3 regions of the Mediterraneibacter sp. NSJ-151 genome follow, and region 2 is predicted to be linked to each of the others. Evidence: riboswitches for the same ligand, from Rfam matches in the RefSeq annotation. Region 2 holds a riboswitch; each other region holds the start of a gene.
What was found. Region 2 has a riboswitch for FMN ahead of ribD (bifunctional diaminohydroxyphosphoribosylaminopyrimidine deaminase/5-amino-6-(5-phosphoribosylamino)uracil reductase RibD). Riboswitches for the same ligand answer to the same signal wherever they lie in the genome.

Region 1 (6,498 bases), on a different contig from region 2:
TCTTCCACATGATTTGTTCAATCAGCCACATGACATCAGAAAAACGGGTGGCTATTAACTCATTGGTATAGTTTGCGACGGGAGCAGATTCCTTCATAATGCCCTTATAGATTTCAGCAGGGATGATCCAAAGATCAGTATCTTTTTCTGCTTCAATGGTTACTTCAAATTGAATGGAGCGTATGATACATGAGGCGGATAAAAGACACATATCCATATCGAACAGACGGTAAAGTGTAATCTCTCGTCCTTCATCTGAAAGTATGTAGGTTCGAAGCTGCCCGGATTTAACCAGTAATAATCCAGTGCAATCCAGGTTTCCATTGTGAATGATTGTCCCTTTTTTTACATACTGTGTGATTAAATTGTCTGAAATTAGTTTTTTCTGTGCTATGTTCAAGTCATTCCATAGTGGAAAATAATTTTCGAAGTTCATAACAGTTATCTCCTTTACGAACATAGTATACTTGCTTTTTTAAGATGCGTCAATTCCATAATTGACATATGCCATAAATAGAAATAAAAAGAAGCGTGATAAAGTAAATTGTCTTTTCTGTGATATCATCACGGAAGCAAGATCTTTTATGCGGTATATTAAGTTCAAACAGGAGGAAGGGGTTAAAAAATATGACATCAATAAATATAAATAAAGAAAAGTTTGGACAATTAATTCATAAGGAAAAACTGGTTTTATATCGAGATGGAAAGGCAATAGATTCTATTGTTGCACCCGAATCAAAAAAATGATAGAAAACTTTATTAATGAAGCTTTGGAAAAATAAAATAGGAGGACTGTTGTATGAATGAAAATCATGTTTACGATATGATTATCGTGGGAGGAGGACCTGGTGGGTATACATCAGCATTATACGCAGCCAGAGCAGGACTTGAAACAATTGTTTTAGAAAAATTATCTGCAGGTGGTCAGATGTCATTGACCTGGCAGATTGATAACTATCCTGGTTTTGAAAATGGAATTGACGGATTTTCATTGGCAGAGAAAATGCAAAAACAGGCGGAAAAATATGGTGCTAAAAGTGAATATGCAGAAGTTTTTAATATGGATTTAGCAGGAAAGCTTAAGAGAGTAGAAACCAGTTCGGGAATTTATATTGGGAAAACAGTAGTGATAGCTACAGGAGCAAATCCAAGAGAACTTGGTCTTGATAAAGAAAAAGAATTGATAGGTCATGGAGTTGCTTATTGTGCCGCCTGTGATGGTATGTTTTATAAAGATAAGATTGTGGTTGTTGTTGGTGGTGGAAATTCTGCTATATCAGATGCTACTCTTTTAAGTCGAATTGCTAAGAAAGTTATCATTGTTCATCGAAGGGATACATTACGTGCAACAAAAATTTACAATGACCAGCTGATGAAAACTGAAAATATAGAGTTTCGATGGAATAGTACAGTAAAAGAACTGCTTTATGGAGAACGATTGACTGGTGTGCGGTTGAAAGATACAGTTACAGGAGAAGAAAACATTATAGAATGTGACGGCTTGTTTGTGAGTATAGGAAGAAAACCGACAATAGATTTTTTAGATAATCAGATAGAACTGGATAATAAAGGATATATTGTGGCAGGTGAAAATACTGAAACGAGTATTCCGGGTGTTTATGCTGTAGGAGATGTCAGAACAAAGTTACTTCGTCAGATAGTAACAGCTGTTGCAGATGGGGCTGTGGCAGTACATATGGCAGAAAAATATATGGGGAAAATGTAAAGTGAATTACGCCTTTTTGCATAGGAATTGTTTTGTTAAGTTAAACAATGAAACAGAAAATAGTCATTTTGATAGACCATGTTTACTATAAATAATCAGAATTTGAATAGTGAACTTTTTATACTGAAATATGTACGATTTCAATAATGACATGAACTTATGGGAACGTATTGCGGATACTTTGTGAACTTTATCCTGATACAATGATTATGCTGATGAAAATAGCCCACACAAAGGGGCTGGGGAGTTGAAGTGTCGAAGACACTTTTTTAAAAGAATTTCAGGGAAAAATGAATATTTCTGAAGGTATACTGGTTCTTGAAAAATTTGTAGGAATATAAAAATATAGATGTATAAGAGAAAATCAAATCTTGTACACCTATTTTTATACAAGAAATTCGTAAAGTAAGGGGTCATTATTATGAGTAAAAAATTAGTGGCATTTTTCAGTGCAAGCGGAACAACAAAAAAGTAGCAGAAATGATTGCAGAGGAAGTAAAAGCAGATTTCTTATGCAAGGCAGGGAAAATTAGAGATGCCGGCGATCCAAGAGGGTGCGGATGCCAGAAAAATTGATGAGAAATTTCAGAATGGGCAGACACAATCAGCGTCATGGAAAGTGATGGAAAACCAAATCATAAAAAGACAAAATATACTGTTGAAGAAAATACAGATTTATAAGTCTGCTTCAAGAGTTTGTGACAGGTGCAGATTCTTTCGGACAATTAAGCAATAGAATCTCAAATAGTATCATGATGGCGATAATGAGTACAGCTATTGCAATCTACTTCGGAAAATGGATAAAATCAATCATTCCGATGAACCTTATTCTACTATTACTTCTTGTGCACGTGGTCTATATCGGAATCCGAAGTTATGTGAAAGACTGGCGGGAGGAACGAGGCTATTACTAAAACAAAAAGAGAACAGGAAGATTTTGTAAAGTATCTTTCTGTTTTTTTCTAAAGCAGACTATTGATTGTATTTATATTAAGTTTTCAACAACAATGTAACCATTGAAATTACATCTGTTTTTTGATATGATTACTGTCAAAGAGAGGTGTTTATAATGCAGATTTCAAGTAGATTTACAATGGCAATCCATATGTTTGCCTGTATAGATACATTTTCGAATCAGAAGATGACTAGTGATTTTATGGCAGCAAGCATTGGAACTAATCCGGTGATTGTTCGTAAAATATTGCAACAATTAAAGGCTGCTGGTCTTATTGAAGTTGCAAGAGGGACAGGCGGTGTGACAATTACCAGACCATTGGAGCAGATTACATTCCTTGATGTGTATAAAGCAGTGGAATGTGCACCAGATGAAGAACTGTTTCATTTTCATGAGAATCCCAATCAGAAATGTCCGGTAGGAAAGAATATTCACCATGTTCTTGATAAGAGACTGTTAGAAGTACAGAAGGCAATGGAGGAAAAACTTTCAGAAATGACACTTGCTGATGTGAAAAAAGATATTGCAGTGTATACAGAGGAAGAGTAGTCTACAGAAGGCTTCGGATGAGTGATTATATCATCACAATTTCCGGAGCCTTTTCGTTTTTCATAATCAATGTAAAATCTTCAAAAGGAGTTGTAACAAAAAAAGTTACAAAAAGTTTGATGTAACTATTGACATTACATTAAACGGATGATATTGTATAGCTGCAAGATGTAATAATCATTGTTACAACATATCGAGGAGGTAATTTAAAATGCAGAAAGTAGTAGAATTTTTACAGAAAAACCCGGTTCAGTATTTAGCAACCGTCGGAAGAGATGGAAAGGCAAAATGCCGTCCATTCATGTTCTGTTTTGAGCAGGACGGAAAGCTTTGGTTCTGTACTAACAACACAAAGGATGTTTACAAGGATATGTTAGCAAATCCTGAAGTAGAAGTATCAGTATCTTCCCCTGAATACGCATGGATTCGCCTTCATGGTAAAGCAGTATTTGAGGACAACAAGAGTGTAAAGGAAGGATGCATGAACAATCCTATCGTTAAGGGACAGTACCAGACAGCAGATAATCCTATTTTTGAGGTATTCTATCTTGAAAATCCGCATGGTTTAATCGCAGATTTCTCTGGAAATCCACCTTATGAATTTTAAAGATAATTAACAGAAAAAATTACAGTCTTCGGGGCAAGGTGTAATTCCTGACCGGCAGTATAGTCTGCGAGCAAAAGCTGATATGGTGCAATTCCATAACCGACGGTAAAGTCCGGATGAGAGAAGATATGATAAAACAAGTCCCGCAGGGAATCCCGTCCTGCGGGCTGTTTTAATTGCCATGATGACATATAAAAAACTTACACCGATACTGAAAGGAGAGACTTTGAAATGACAAAAATGGATTATCTTAAACTTCTGGTGGATGAAATTCATTCAACAACAGTTGCAACGATAGGTTCAGATGGACATCCTCAGACAAGAATCATAGATATGATGTACTATGATGAAGAAGGTGTGTATTTCCTTACAGCAAAGGGAAAAGCATTTTATGACCAGTTAATGGAGCAGCAGTATGTGGCAATATCCGCAACAAAAGACAAAATTGCGGTGTCTCTGCGTGGAAAAATAAAGAACATCGGAAAAAAGAATCTTGATATTATGTTTGAAAAAAATCCATATATGAAGAAAATCTATCCGGGAGATACGAAAGATGCAATCGAAGTGTTTCGGCTGTATGAGGCACAGGGAGAGTATTTTGATATCAGCAATCCATCAAATATTGTGAGGGATACTATAACAATTGGAAAAACCGAGGCAGTTCAGACAGGGTATTTTATTGGAAAAGAATGTATTGGATGCAAACTGTGTTACTCTGTATGTCCGCAAAAATGCATTGATATATCTTCAGTTCCGGTTACTATCAACCAGAATCATTGTCTGCATTGCGGAAGATGTGCAGAAATTTGTCCGAAGCAGTGTATTGAGAAAAGAGGTTCATTATGATTTTTAAGAAAATCAGAAAAGGGCATGCTGACTGGAGAAACTTTTTATGTAGTACTCCGGCAAGGGATTATGTATTCCAAAAGGATGCATATGAAGACCAGATTGACAGGGCAGCAAAGAATATAAGAAATACAGACTGTGTTATAATCGGGGCAGGAGCCGGGGCATCGACAGCTGCGGGAATCCAATATGGTGGTAAAAGGTTTACAGACAATTTTGAAGAATTTATAAAAAAATACGGTGAGTACTACATGACAGATATGTATGCAGCCGGATTTTATCCATATCCGTCTGAGGAGGCAAAGTGGGGATACTGGTCAAAACATGCATTGATGAACCGCTTTGATCCTCCGGCATTGCCGCTTTATACAGAGCTTTATGATATTGTAAAGAACAAAGAATATTTTGTACTTACAACCAATGTGGATCATCAGTTTTATAAAGCGGGATTCGATGAAAAAAGAATATTTGCAACACAGGGAGATTATGGGAAAATCCAGTGCCAGAAAGCCTGTCATCTAAAGACTTACGATGCAAAAGACCTGTTTCGTAAAATGGATAAAGCAAGAAGAGACTGCCTGATTCCATCAGAACTTGTACCAAAATGTCCGGTGTGTGGCGGCAATATGGCTATGAATCTCCGTTGTGATAATTATTTTGTGGAAGATGAAGCGTGGCATGAGGCAGCCGACAGGTATGCGGGTTTTCTGGAACAGAATAAAGATAAAAGGGTTGTTCTTTTGGAACTTGGAGTTGGATTTAATACGCCGATTATTATACGTTTCCCTTTTGAAAAGATGGTGAGGGAGAACTCGTCTTATAGTTTGATACGCCTGAATATGGATGAAGCGGTAGTTCCGGAAAGCTTCGGGGAACGTGTAATCGGTATTGGCGGTGATATGGCAAAGGCAATTACTGATATAAGGGGGCTGGTATTATGACACAGGATGAGCGAAGAGAATATCTAATTCAGTATCTTTTAAAAGAAGAAATACCGTTTGGCAGACAGAACATTCCTACGGATAAGCAGGGGCAGGAAAATCTGATCCGCTCACTTATGAATGTCAGACCGCCAAGACCAATCAGTAATGATTTTTTGAAAATACAGGATGAGTATCTTACAGAAAGAAATATAGAGCGTGGAATCACAGATGTTGACACGCTTGCACCTGTAAAATCTGATTCGAGATTATATATCTGGCAGGGGGATATTACCACTTTGAAATGTGATGCGATCGTGAATGCGTGTAACTCACAGATGCTTGGTTGTTTTTCGCCGATGCATGCCTGTATTGATAACTTTATTCATACTTATGCTGGAATGGAACTTCGTCTGAAAATGCATGAAATTATGGCAAAGCAGGGGCATGAAGAAGAGACCGGCAAAGCAAAGATAACATCGGGATACAATCTTCCGACAAAATATATTCTTCATACGGTAGGACCTATTATACAATGGAAAGTCACAAAAGAAGATGAAGACCTGTTGGCAAGCTGCTACACAGAGTGCCTAAAGCTTGCAGCTGATACGGGTGTGGAATCTATTGCATTCTGTTGTTTGTCTACAGGTGTATTCCGCTTTCCACAGCAACGAGCTGCCGAGATTGCAACGAATACTGTAAAGCAGTATCTTAACAAAGACAGCAGAATAAAAAAGGTAATCTTTAATGTGTTTAAGGATGAAGATTTAAAAATATACAGTGGATTGTTATAAGCGTCTGTTGAAATATCCGATAAATCTTATTGTACTGTTACTGCCTGAGAATGTGATTTATATTGGAATCCGATGTTAAGTGAACGACTGGTGGGAAGAAC
Region 2 (6,498 bases):
CAGTCAGCGGAATCTCAAATGCTCCCGGTACCCATGCAGCCGTAATGTTCTCTTCTTCTACTCCATGTCTTACCAGTCCGTCGACGGCTCCGCCTAATAACTTATTCACAATGATCTCATTGAATCTGGCAGCCACGATTCCGACTTTCATTCCCTCAGGTGCTACTACTTTTCCTTCTACTAAATTGATCTGTCTCATGATTTCTTCCTCCTGTTATTCATTAAATCTTTTTATAATTCTATTTCTTTGAAAATGTGTCCCATCTTTTCCTGTTTTGTCTTCATATATTTCAGATCATACTTCTGCGGTGGGATCTCCAGCGGTACTCTTTCATTGATCTTCAATCCGAATCCACCAAGTCCATAGACTTTGTCCGGATTATTCGTCAGAAGCCTCAATGACTTCACGCCGAGATCCGATAATATCTGCGCTCCGATCCAGTACTCTCTGAGATCCGGTGCAAATCCCAGCTTTACATTGGCCTCTACCGTATCATATCCCTGCTCCTGCAGTGCATATGCTTTGATCTTATTGAGCAGCCCGATTCCTCTGCCTTCCTGTCTCATATAAAGAATGATCCCTCTGCCTTCTGCTTCTACCTGACGCATTGCTGTCTGAAGCTGTAGACCGCAGTCACATCTAAGGGAACCAAATGCATCACCTGTCAGGCACTCCGAATGTACCCTGCAAAGTACATCTTCACCGTCTCCGATATCACCTTTTACCAGCGCAAGATGATGTTCTCCTGTAATATCATTGATATATCCGTGAAGTCTGAAATCTCCATACTGTGTCGGAAGGTCTGCAACCGCCTCTTCTTTTACATGTTTTTCATGAATTCTCATGTAATCCTGAAGATCACGGATTGTAACAAATGTAAGATTATGCTCTTTTGCAAGTTCCCACAACTGTGGTGTACGCATCATTGTGCCATCTTCTTTCATAATCTCACAACACACGCCGCATTCTTTCAATCCAGCCAGTCTCATCAGATCAGTCGTTGCCTCTGTGTGTCCGTTCCGCACCAGGACTCCGCCTTTTCTGGCAATGAGCGGAAATACATGTCCCGGTCTTCTGAAATCTTCCGGCTTCGCATCTTCATCCACACATTTCATGATTGTATAGGAACGTTCTGCTGCCGAAATACCTGTCGTTGTATCGACATGATCCACCGCAACGGTAAATGCTGTGCTGTGATTATCGGTATTCTCCGCAACCATCGGTGGAAAGTTAAGCCTTGCTGCAACTTCCGCACTCATCGGTGTACAGATAAGCCCTTTCGCATAAGTCGCCATAAAATTAATATTCTCCTGTGTCGCGAACTCTGCTGCACATACCAGATCCCCTTCATTCTCTCTGTCCGGATCATCCGTAACCAGAATAATCTTTCCTTCCCTCAGATCCCTCAGTGCTTCTTCGATTGTATTGTACTGATTGTTTTGTGACATTCTATTTATCCTCCTGTTCTAAAATCCGAATTCCTGCAAAAATTCCATCGTAATTCCGGATTCTTTTTTCTCTTCTTCACTCTTTCCAAGGCCTAACAGCCTTTCTACGTATTTTCCAATCACATCATTCTCCAGATTCACCGAATCACCCGGCACTTTTTCCAAAAGCGTCGTTTCTTCTCCTGTATGCGGGATAACCGATACCTGAAATCCCTCTTCATCTACTTTTGCCACTGTCAGACTGATGCCGTCTATACAGATGGATCCTTTTTCCACGATCAGATGTAATATCTGCGACGATGTTCCGATAGATACCCAGATGGCATTCTCCTCCCGGACCAGAGAGCGGATCACTCCGGTTCCGTCAATATGACCGCTTACGATATGTCCTCCGAATCTTCCGTCTGCCGCCATTGCCCGTTCCAGATTCACCTGACTTCCGGCTTTACAGCTTCCCAGACTGCTTCTCCTGATGGTCTCTGCCATCACATCTGCAGTAAATCCATCCGGCTGAAGTGATGTAACGGTCAGACACACTCCATTGACTGCAATACTGTCACCAATCTTCGTTCTTTCCAATACCTTCTTCGCCCTGACTGCCAGAACCCCTGACTCTCCGGTCAGCTGTATATAGCGGACCGTTCCTTTCTCTTCTACGATTCCTGTAAACATGGCCCCTCCTGTTCTTTTCCACATATCTGACAGATTATCCTAATATCTTCACCGATCCGGCAGATATCCGTACATTTCAGTTTCAATGCTTCTGAGGGAAGTCCGATGCCGATTCCTTCCACCGGTGTCTTACTGTTCTTTCCGCCAAATAACTTTGGTGCGATAAAACAGTGTACCTCTTTTACTATTCCTGCCCGCAGTGCACTGTCATTCAGTGTGCCTCCGCCTTCTAGCAGAATGCTGTCAATGCCCTTATTTCCAAGATATGTCATCAGCTTTTTAAGGTCTATCTGACCTTTTTCATCCGGACAGCAGACGGTATCTACTCCTTTCGCATGTAACTGTTCTATTTTTTCTGTTATTTCTTCGTTCTCTTCCCGTCCTGCATAAGCCACGATTGTCCGGTACTCTTTTGCACTTCTTACAATCTGGCTGTCAAGCGGTATCCTAAGACTACTGTCGCATACTATCCTGACCGGACTTTTCCATCCTTCCCCCCGGACATTCAACATCGGATCATCCGCAAGTACAGTCCCGATACCTGCCATAATACCCATATAGCGGTGCCGCATATGCTGCACTTCTTGTCTGGCCGGTTCTCCTGTGATCCACTTCGATGCACCCGTCTTTGTCGCAATTTTCCCATCCAGTGTCATGGCATATTTCATCACTACATACGGTGTCTTCGTCGTAATATAATGGAAGAATACTGGGTTCAGACAGTCACATTCTTCCCGCATAAAATCCCGAACTACTGTAATTCCCGATTCACGCAATATCTGTGCACCTTTTCCTGCCACCTTTGGATTCGGATCCCTGGAACCAATCACCACTTTTTTAATCTTCTGTTCTATGATTGCTTCCGTACACGGCGGTGTCTTGCCATAATGACAGCATGGTTCCAGCGTAACATAGATTGTCGCACCCTCTGCCGATTCTGTAAGCGATGCGATTGCATTGCGCTCTGCATGAAGTTCTCCGCATTTTTTATGATAACCTTCCCCGATGATCCGGCCGTCTTTTACGATTACCGCACCCACCATCGGATTCGGATTCGTCCATCCTTCTCCCTTTTTTGCAAGCTGGATTGCCCGGAGCATGTATTCCTGATCCGTCATTTCTCTTCCTTCTTTCTTAGTTATACAAAAACCCCTGCAGGATACCTACAGGGGAAATGATCTGTTACATATAACTGACAAATGATCTGTTAACCAAAAAAGCTCTGAAATGGATCACCATCTCAGAGCTCAGACACTACATTCATCTATTAAAATAACTGTACCATCATCTTCTTTCATCCAGACTATACTGTCGGCTCCGGAATCACACCGGATCATGCCTCTCGGCCCGCGGGCTTTACCGCCGGTAGGGAATCGCACCCTGCCCTGAAGATTTCGTTTTTTTTATCATAATACTTTATATATCATTTGTAAAGCAAAAGTTTGGAAATAGCAAACTCCGTCCCTATCTGGCACTCGAAAGTCCCTATCTGGTTCTTTTCCCCATTGCCTATCCATTTTGGATTTGCTACAATAATAAAAACCTATCAAGGAGGGCCTGCACATGAACACGATTGAACAATTAGATGAGCTTCAGAAGAAAGCAATACATACCCCGGAATTAAAAAAACGGTTTCTTGCATCAAAAAAGGCAGAAGACCCATTGGGGGAATTCTGCCTGATTTGTCAGCAAGAGGGCTATGATATTTATCCTATGGATATCATTCAAGCCGGAGATGAATTTTATGCCACAATGAAACGAAGCACCAATGGCGGTGGAGAAAATTCTCCTGTTCTCACTTGCGAAGATGATGCATATGAACTATTTTTCGCCGGTCTTGAAACCGACAACTGATTTAAGTCCTGTCTAGCACCTGGCTAAAAACTTATTTGCGTTTTCTTCTCTTCCATGTCACTCCACCGACACCTGCACCAAGTGAAGATACTGCAAGACCTAACCAACCAAGCACGCTTGTCACATCTCCTGTTTTAGCAGCATTTGTTCCACTTGTCTTTGTTGTGTTGCCTGTTTTATTGGTTGTGCTATTCGTCTTATTTGTTGTCTGTGTTGTCTGACTTGATTTCTTAACCAGTCCTTTGATTGCACTGTTCAAAGTATTGCTTGCCTCATCCACTGCTGTCTGGCTTTCTTTTGCCTGCAAAGCACTCTTTGCTTTTGTAAGTGCTGTCTGCATTGCTTTCCAGCTATCTGCTGTGTAATCTGCTTCTTTCAACGCTTCTGCATCAGAGATTGCTTTTTCAAGTGAAGAAGTATCAACACTTACCGGCTGTTCTGCTTTTACAAGAGCTGTCTTTGCTGCATCCAATGTTGCTTTTGCCTGATCTACTGCTTCCTGACTTTCTTTTGCTTCTGCTACGCTTCTTGCATTGACAAGGGCTGCCTGATATGTTGCCCAGCTTTCTGCTGTATAGTCAGATTCTTTTAATCCGTTCGCTTCTACGATTGCTGCTTCCAGTGCAGAAGTATCAACTACAACCGGTGCCGGAGTTTCTCCTGCAACCTTATAAGTAAATGCAAGAGGGGTTGTATATCCCGTTGAAGTTACTGTAATCTGGAATTCTGTTCCCGCTACCGCATCTTTAAATGGCGCTGCATCTGTCTTTAATGTTCCGTCACTTCCAATAATCTCAACTTTGCCTCTTCCGGTTGCTGCATAATCTGTGCCATTTACATTTACAGAAGTGATTTTCCCGATATATGAATTTAATGCATCAGCATCAAATCCTTCTGCCTGTACAAGTTTCTTATTCTCTGAATCATAAGCAGCTGGCATATTTGTTGTTGTCAGCAGGAAGGATGTAACAATATCTGCATATTTGCCATTTTTATCTTTTACTGTGAGCGTATATTTACCTGGTTCTATTGAACCTGCCGCTCTTGTTTCTGTAGCTGCCTTATATGTCAATACATTTCCTTCTACTGTCACGTCTAAACCATCCACACTATACTCTGGATCAAAGTCATCCTGAAGATTCAATTCAATTGTTGTCTTACCTGCAGAAATATCTGCATCTGCTACCTTAATTGCATCTTCAGTTTTTGCAAATTTTACAGGGACATACAGATCTTCGATATCAATTGTATACAATCCATTTGTTGTGTAATATTCAATATTGTCAATTGTCTTGCCCATCATAGATGTGTAATGTGCGGAAGATGTCGGGCAACCATGTACTGAATCTGTATATCCTGTACTCCAAGCCAGCTCGTTTCCTCTCCAGATATTTTCAAGATGACGCATACCATATGCTGTTCCATCTGTTGTTCTTACAACAACCGCATTTACATTAGAAGATGTGATTTCATCTTTCGGAAGTCCATCAAGATTAAGCTGATAATCACCATAAGAAGACTGTGTTAATAATTCTGCTGTAACTCCTGTCAGAGCTTTTGCTCCCTGTCCTTTTACCTCACTGAATACAAGATTGCCATTTTCGTCAAGTGAAACTTCTTTGTAGTTTGCAGGAGTCTCTGTTAATGGATAATAAGCATATGTTTCATTCTGGAATAAAGTATCTTTTCCTTCCAGTGTTGTTGTAGATGTTTTTCCACGATTTGTTACTGTAATTTCTACCTTATCTGTATCTTTGACTTCTTTATATTTTGTAAGATCTACAGAAGAATCCACTTTTACTGCATATGTAATACCATCAATTTTAGAACCATCTTCATTTGCATGATAAGAACCGCCTGAAAGTCCCGTTGTGCGTGTTTTATTCAATGTAGCTGAAGTAAATGCATCCACTTCTACTTCATTGTTTGTTGTCTCTGCTTTATAGAATGCTGCATACGGAATATTCATAAGGACATATGTTTCTTTTGTCTCTGCCTTCACCAGATTATTGATTGCTTCTGTCAAATGTGTTGTCTGCTCTTTTACTTCTGCCTCCAATGGTTTTTCTTTTGCAAGCAGGTCTTTTGATTCCTGAAGTTCTGTCTGCAGATTGCTCCAGCTATCTGCTGTGTAATCTGACTCTGTAAGTCCTTCTGCCTCTGTTACTTTTGCCTGTAATGCTGCAAGATCTTCTGCACTTGCTTCTTTTTCTTCTAATGCAAGATTATCTGCTCCTACTTCAAATTCATATGTGTAATCTTCATATCCAAGTGCATATACTGTCAGTTTCCAATATCCTGTTCCGTCTGTTCCTTCTGGCAACTGGAATCTCTCTGATTCTGTTAATGCAAGCTGGATTCCCATTGATTTGTGCATCCAGTTATCTGATGCAAATTTTGTTCCATATGTTGCAACTGCATTTGTTCGGCTACTGTCTGAACCATAGTATGTCCACTCTACTGCCTGCATATTTGCTCCCAGATCTCCGTAGTTTCCATCCAAATCTACTCTCAGGAAATCTC
Region 3 (6,498 bases), on a different contig from region 2:
TACCCTGTGTACAGGTTTCTTTTGTCTTGCCATAATAAAAGGCCCTCCTATGATTCTATTTTATCATAGAAGAACCTTCTAAATACTATTTTACAGAAAAAGTTTCACACTCTCGCTTTTTTGACAACTGATGTATCTGCAAGACCTTGATATTCGCTGTTGCAGATGCTCTTTTGGCAGCTGTTGTATCTGCAACTTACTTTTCTTTGAGCTTGCAGATACTTTTCAGCCTGCCTGGCATGTACAATTGCATCTGCATCTTGCCTTTTCTGGGATTTAAAGATACTCCCTTTGCAAATTTTGCATCTACATCCCATATTTTCGATAACGTGAAGATGCTCCTCGTTGAAATTATGCATCCTCAACTTGCCCTTCCTATAACTTGCAGATACCCCCCCGCAGAAATTGTGCATCCTCAACTTGCTCTTTCAATGCTTTGCGGATGTTCCCCATCAAAATTTTGCATCTTCAAGCCCCTAGAATCCATTATCGCAGATATCGCCACTCAATATCCTTTGTTGCTATTCACTTCACAACTTGAGCCAATACATTACTTACAAAAAAATGATATAAGAAATTCGAGCGAATATGGAGTGAGCGTTGGAGACACTTAGAGCGTAAATTTTTGTGTTAATGAATTTGAACGAACGTGTTTGAAGCTGCATAGCAGCAAGTTTGAGTTCAAATTCATTTGCTTTTAGCAAAAATTTACGCCCTTATGTGTCACCCGCTCATGGAATCTGAGCAAGAATTCTTATATCAATTTTTTGTAAGGAACGTATTGCCAACTTAATGAACTAAATAGCAAATAAATATCTGACAATAGCGCTTAAAGAGTTGAAAATTCTAACGAAAAAAATATAAAAAAGCTCTTGATTTTTCTGGACAGTCTGATATAATAATCATGTTGCGTGTGACAAATAAGATAAATAAAGATGATGCGGAATGGTGTAATTGGCAGCACAGCAGACTCTGACTCTGTTAGTAGGGGTTCAAGTCCCTTTTCCGTAGCTTAGAATCTGGATTGTCCAGATTCTTTTATTATCGGAGTGTGGCTCAGCTTGGTAGAGCGCTACGTTCGGGACGTAGAGGTCGCGTGTTCGAATCACGTCACTCCGATGTTGTTATAGTATTTCACGAAGTCGATAAGGCTTCGTGATTTTTTTGTTTATAAGCAGATTGGGGTGGATTAACAGCTATCACTTTAAGAAAGTATAGTGTATAATGTCAATAATGAAGAAATAGCATATTTCATAAAAAGGGGGAACCGGCAATGGCAGATATCGCAAACATTTACAAAGCAGATGCATCAAGATATGATTTGATGCAGTACAACCGAGTGGGAAAAAGTGGCTTGAAATTTCCGGCAGTTTCGTTAGGCTTCTGGCATAACTTTGGAAGTAAAGATAATTATGATAACATGAAACAAATGTGTAGAACGGCGTTTGACCTCGGTATTACACAATTTGACCTGGCTAATAATTATGGCCCGGTATACGGAAGTGCAGAGAGTAATTTTGGTCGTTTAATGGAAGAGGATTTTCGGCCATATCGTGATGAGTTGGTGATTACAACCAAGGCAGGATATGATATGTGGGATGGGCCTTATGGAAACTGGGGCAGCAGAAAATATTTGATGGCAAGTTTGGATCAAAGTCTGAAACGGATGAAATTAGATTATGTGGATATTTTCTATCACCACAGAATGGATCCTGACACTCCGCTTGAAGAAACAATGCAGGCACTTGCGGATATTGTAAGAAGCGGGAAAGCTTTATATGCGGGTGTTTCTAATTATAATAAAGAGTATACGGAAAAAGCAGTTTCTATATTAAAAGAACTTCATTGTCCATTTATAGTGAATCAAAGAAGATATTCGATGTTTGATCGAACGATTGAAGAGGATGGAGTGAAAAAATATTGCAAAGAAGCTGGGGTTGGGATTATTGCGTTTAGTCCATTGGCTCAGGGAATGCTGACAGATAAATATCTGGAGGGGATTCCGCAAGATAGCAGAATTGCCAGAGATAATCGTTTTTTACACAAAAGTGATTTGACAGAAGAACGTTTGAGGCAAATTGCAGAGTTAAATGAACTGGCAAAACAGAGAGGACAGACACTTGCACAGATGGCTTTGTCCTGGGTATTAAAAGACGATGAGGTATGCTCAGTATTAATCGGCGCATCAAAACCATCACAGATTAAAGAAAATATATCAATTGTTGAGCAGACATCATTTTCAGAGGAAGAATTGAAAATGATTGAGAAAATTTGTGAAAGATAGGAACGTAAAATGAGTGAACAGCCAAAGTGGATGGGAAAGCATTACTCGTTTTTCTGTAATAAAGAATGTGAGTATTTTCCATGTCATAAAACAAATCATCCGGAAGATTTTAATTGTTTATTTTGCTATTGTCCGTTATATACTCTGGGAGATAAATGTGGAGGAAACTTTCGATATACAGAGAGCGGGATTAAAGATTGCACAGAGTGTATGTTGCCTCACAAGAGAGAAAATTATGGTTATATTATAGGTAAATACGGAGAAATCATGGAAAAGGCAAGGAAAACAGACGAAAAGAAATAAAATAGTTTCTAATCAAAAGAGGATTTCAAGAATGTGGATGAAGATTTTGAAAAAGTTCAGAAAATCAGAATTAATTTGTGAAAAACTCTTGATTTTATAAAAATACATGATTATACTTATATATGAAATTGAACAAAGAAATTCTTCGGGGTAGGGTGCAAGTCCCAACCGGCGGTATAGTCCGCGACCCACATAAGTGGTTGAACTGGTGACTCATAAGTTTGATGAGAATTCCAGTACCGACAGTAAAGTCTGGATGAGAGAAGAAATTGATGTCATAGAGATAACAAAGCCCCGGATTAGAAAATCCGGGGTTTCTTTTTTGACAACACTTCCAAGAAGACTTTCTTTCTTTTCAAAATCTATTTGTTTTAAAGGAGAGAAAAAAGATGAGCACAGGTAGTAATGTAGCAACAGCAGAAAAAACACAAAAAGTAGGAGTAAGAACGTTGGTTCAGATTGGTATGCTTGCAGCAATCGCAGTGGTATTGATGTTATTTGAGATTCCACTTCCATTTGCACCATCATTTTACAAGATTGATTTCAGCGAAGTTCCGGTAATGGTCGGATGTTTTGTAATGGGACCTTTGGCAGGTGCAGCAATCGAATTTGTTAAAATTCTTTTGAACTTTGTAATCAACGGAACAACTACAGCTGGTGTTGGAGAGGTAGCCAATTTTCTGGTAGGATGTGCATTGTGTGTACCGGCAGGTATTATTTACAAATATAAACGTACAAGAAAGGGCGCGTTGCTTGGTATGATAGCTGGAACACTTTTGATGGTTGTTGTAGGAAGTGCAATGAATGCATTTGTATTACTTCCAGTTTATGCAAAAGCATTTGGAATGCCAATCGACGCATTGGTAGCAATGGGAACTGCAGTTAATTCACACATCACAAGTCTTTCAACATTTGTGTTATTTGCAGTAGCACCATTTAACTTATTAAAAGGTATTTTGGTTTCACTGATTGTGTTATTGATCTACAAAAAAATCAGTCCTATTTTTAAAATGAGATAAGAATATCAGATGTGAGATGACTCCCACCTCTGTAGGTGGCGAGTAATGAATCAGTATCAGTGGTGGGAGTCAATCCCCCATCTGATATAGCCTCCGGCAGGATTGCAGAGATGCGCAGAAGAAGTATGTCATGCATTGCATGACGCGCATCTCGCAGCAAGAATGCAGAGGCATTCTTGAATAAAAAATAGTAGTGCAAAGAGGCGTTGGTATGCGTGGAACATACCAACGCCTCTTTTTCAGTTTCGTTTTATAAAGGGACATATGTTATAATAGGAAGAAATAGAAAAAAGAAGGGGTGAGTGTGTGGAGACAAGTTTAATTTTATGTGCGGTTGTAATTATAACATGTATTTTAACAAATAAGTTGACAAACAGGATTGGAGTGCCGGCTGTTTTAGTGTTTATGGCGATTGGAATGGTATTTGGAAGTGAAGGGATTTTTAAAATTCCATTCGATAATTTTGGGATAGCGGAAAAAATTTGTTCTACGGCACTTGTCTTTATTATGTTTTATGGTGGTTTTGGAACAAGTTTAAAAGCGGCAAAGCCGGTTCTTAAACAATCAATTTGCATGTCAACATTGGGGGTTGTATTAACATCGGTATTGACAGGTGTATTTTGTCATTATGTATTACATATGTCTCTTAAAGAAGGTATGTTGCTAGGCGCAGTTGTTGGTTCTACGGATGCAGCGTCAGTATTTTCTATATTACGATCAAAACAGTTAAACTTAAAAGATGGAACAGCATCTATTTTGGAAGTAGAAAGTGGAAGCAACGATCCAGTTGCTTATATGATGACGATGATCATTTTGAGTTGGATGTCATTGAGCAATCAAAATATTGTCTGGATGCTAATAAAACAGATTGGGGTCGGTTTTTTATTTGGAATAGGGGTTGGTGTACTTGCTGTTTGGAGTTTAAAGCATATTGAATTTGAAATCGAAGGTATGGATACAATTCTGATGATTGCATTGGTATTATTTGCTTATGCCGGTTCTGTATTGCTTGGAGGAAATGGATATCTGAGTGTGTATTTACAAGGGATTATAATAGGAAATCAGAAATTTGATCATAAAGTTGTATTGATTCACTTCTTTGATGGAATCAATCATCTGGCGCAGATTTTAATTTTCTTCTTGTTAGGATTACTTGTTTTCCCATCGCAATTATTGGGAATTGCAGGAAGTGCAATATTGGTTTTTATAGGTTTGACTTTTATCGCAAGGCCGATAGCAACTTTTTTGTTGCTTTTGCCATTCCGTGCAAGCTTTAAACAGAAAACCTTGATTGCATTTTCCGGATTGCGAGGCGCCGCTTCGATCGTATTTGCAATTATGGTGACAGTAAGTCCGGTTTATACGAAAAGTGATGTGTTTAACATCGTATTTTGTGTGGCGTTGATTTCTGTTACATTTCAGGGGCTCTTACTTCCGGTGGTTGCAGAACGACTTGATATGGTAGATGATGGACAAAATGTTATGAAGACATTTAGTGATTATCAGGAAGAACAACAGATTCAATTAATTCAAATGAAAATGGAAAAGGATCATAAGTATGTGGGTAAAAAGATTTCTGAACTGCGGATAAAAAATATGTTGATCGTTTTGATTAAACGTGGTGATGAGGATATTATCCCAAGGGCTGAAGTGAAGATAAAAGAAGGAGATATTCTTGTACTGAACGCGCAATCCTATGAAGGGGATATTGATATGGTATTGAGGGAAGAAACGGTGGAAGAAGGAGATGGAAGAATCGGGTGTCAGATTAAAGATTTACCGAAAATGGAAGAGCGAATGATTGCGTTAATCCGACGAGAAGATGGCTCGACAGTTATCCCAAAAGGAGAGACGGTTATTCAAAAGGGAGATGTTCTGGCAATCAGTGGAAATTAAAATTTATTGTTGACAAGTTTGAAATTTTATATTAGAATGTCGACTCGTAACAAAATTGTAACATTTGTAATAAAAACGAAAAAAATGAATATAATTTATTATAACTCGTTAATTAAAGTGAAATAAAATTGCAAAGAATGTTACGAAATTGTAGGAGGAGACTATATGATTCAATATAAAAGATGGGTATCTATGGCGGTAGTTGCAACCACGGTTACGGTGATGACATTAGGCGTTAATACACAGGCTGCGGAGCATCATACAGAAATGATGTATGCATCCGACCACATGGAAATCGCATCCTTTGCTCAATTACTTCAGGATTCAGAACGAACAGATGAAATTGTTATGGAAAATGAATATCAGGAGGCAGGATTGCTGACAGTAGAAGAGTTGGACAAGAAAATAGCAGAGCAGAAACAAGCAGAAAAAGAAGCGGAAGAGAAAGCTTTGCAGGAGAAGAAAGAAGCGGAAGAAAAGGCGCAGCGCGAATTAGAGGAAGCGCAGAAAAAAGAAGCAGAACGTATTGCGGCAGAGCAGGCGGAGGCACAAAGAAAAGCCGAAGAGGAAGCAGCTGTGGCACAGCTTCAGGAAGCAGACAAAGAACTGTTGGCATCGATTATTTTTTGTGAGGCGGGAAATCAACCTTACGAAGGTCAGGTAGCAGTCGGAGCGGTTATTATGAATCGTGTGAAAAGTGCGGTGTATCCAAACAGTATTTCAGAGGTAGTATACCAATCAGGACAATTTGGCCCGGCGATGACAGGGTGGCTTGACAGTGTCAGATATAGTGCAGGGTATACACCAAGTGCTATGCAGGCAGCAATAGATGCGTTGTCCGGAAGTAATCCAATCGGAGATTGTCTCTATTTTGATCAAGGCGGTATGGGATACCAGCTGGGAGATCATTATTTTCACTAAAATTGAATTGAAATAAATAAAGACAGATGATTGATGAAAATTGATCGTCTGTTTTACTTTTTGTGGAAATAGGAA

Region 1: another riboswitch for FMN. It lies ahead of LQE94_RS02640 (4Fe-4S binding protein); the one in region 2 lies ahead of ribD (bifunctional diaminohydroxyphosphoribosylaminopyrimidine deaminase/5-amino-6-(5-phosphoribosylamino)uracil reductase RibD).
Region 3: another riboswitch for FMN. It lies ahead of LQE94_RS15955 (ECF transporter S component); the one in region 2 lies ahead of ribD (bifunctional diaminohydroxyphosphoribosylaminopyrimidine deaminase/5-amino-6-(5-phosphoribosylamino)uracil reductase RibD).

Annotation. Positions count from the first base shown of each region.
Region 1 is NZ_JAKVPP010000002.1:155,744-162,241, reverse strand. It holds gene LQE94_RS02670 (Crp/Fnr family transcriptional regulator) at 1-436, opposite strand, end outside; gene trxB (thioredoxin-disulfide reductase) at 800-1,726, shown strand; gene LQE94_RS02655 (DUF6040 family protein) at 2,479-2,640, shown strand; gene LQE94_RS02650 (Rrf2 family transcriptional regulator) at 2,796-3,230, shown strand; gene LQE94_RS02645 (pyridoxamine 5'-phosphate oxidase family protein) at 3,442-3,837, shown strand; FMN riboswitch at 3,858-3,969, shown strand; gene LQE94_RS02640 (4Fe-4S binding protein) at 4,069-4,683, shown strand; gene LQE94_RS02635 (Sir2 silent information regulator family NAD-dependent deacetylase) at 4,680-5,624, shown strand; gene LQE94_RS02630 (protein-ADP-ribose hydrolase) at 5,621-6,397, shown strand.
Region 2 is NZ_JAKVPP010000001.1:119,978-126,475, reverse strand. It holds gene ribH (6,7-dimethyl-8-ribityllumazine synthase) at 1-199, opposite strand, end outside; gene LQE94_RS00660 (bifunctional 3,4-dihydroxy-2-butanone-4-phosphate synthase/GTP cyclohydrolase II) at 232-1,449, opposite strand; gene ribE (riboflavin synthase) at 1,468-2,121, opposite strand; gene ribD (bifunctional diaminohydroxyphosphoribosylaminopyrimidine deaminase/5-amino-6-(5-phosphoribosylamino)uracil reductase RibD) at 2,103-3,239, opposite strand; FMN riboswitch at 3,404-3,518, opposite strand; gene LQE94_RS00645 (hypothetical protein) at 3,685-3,975, shown strand; gene LQE94_RS00640 (penicillin-binding Tp47 domain C-containing protein) at 4,007-6,498, opposite strand, start outside.
Region 3 is NZ_JAKVPP010000025.1:8,957-15,454, reverse strand. It holds tRNA gene LQE94_RS15975 (tRNA-Gln) at 940-1,011, shown strand; tRNA gene LQE94_RS15970 (tRNA-Pro) at 1,046-1,119, shown strand; gene mgrA (L-glyceraldehyde 3-phosphate reductase) at 1,274-2,284, shown strand; gene LQE94_RS15960 (cysteine-rich small domain-containing protein) at 2,294-2,587, shown strand; FMN riboswitch at 2,725-2,859, shown strand; gene LQE94_RS15955 (ECF transporter S component) at 2,977-3,606, shown strand; gene LQE94_RS15950 (potassium/proton antiporter) at 3,913-5,502, shown strand; gene LQE94_RS15945 (cell wall hydrolase) at 5,668-6,423, shown strand.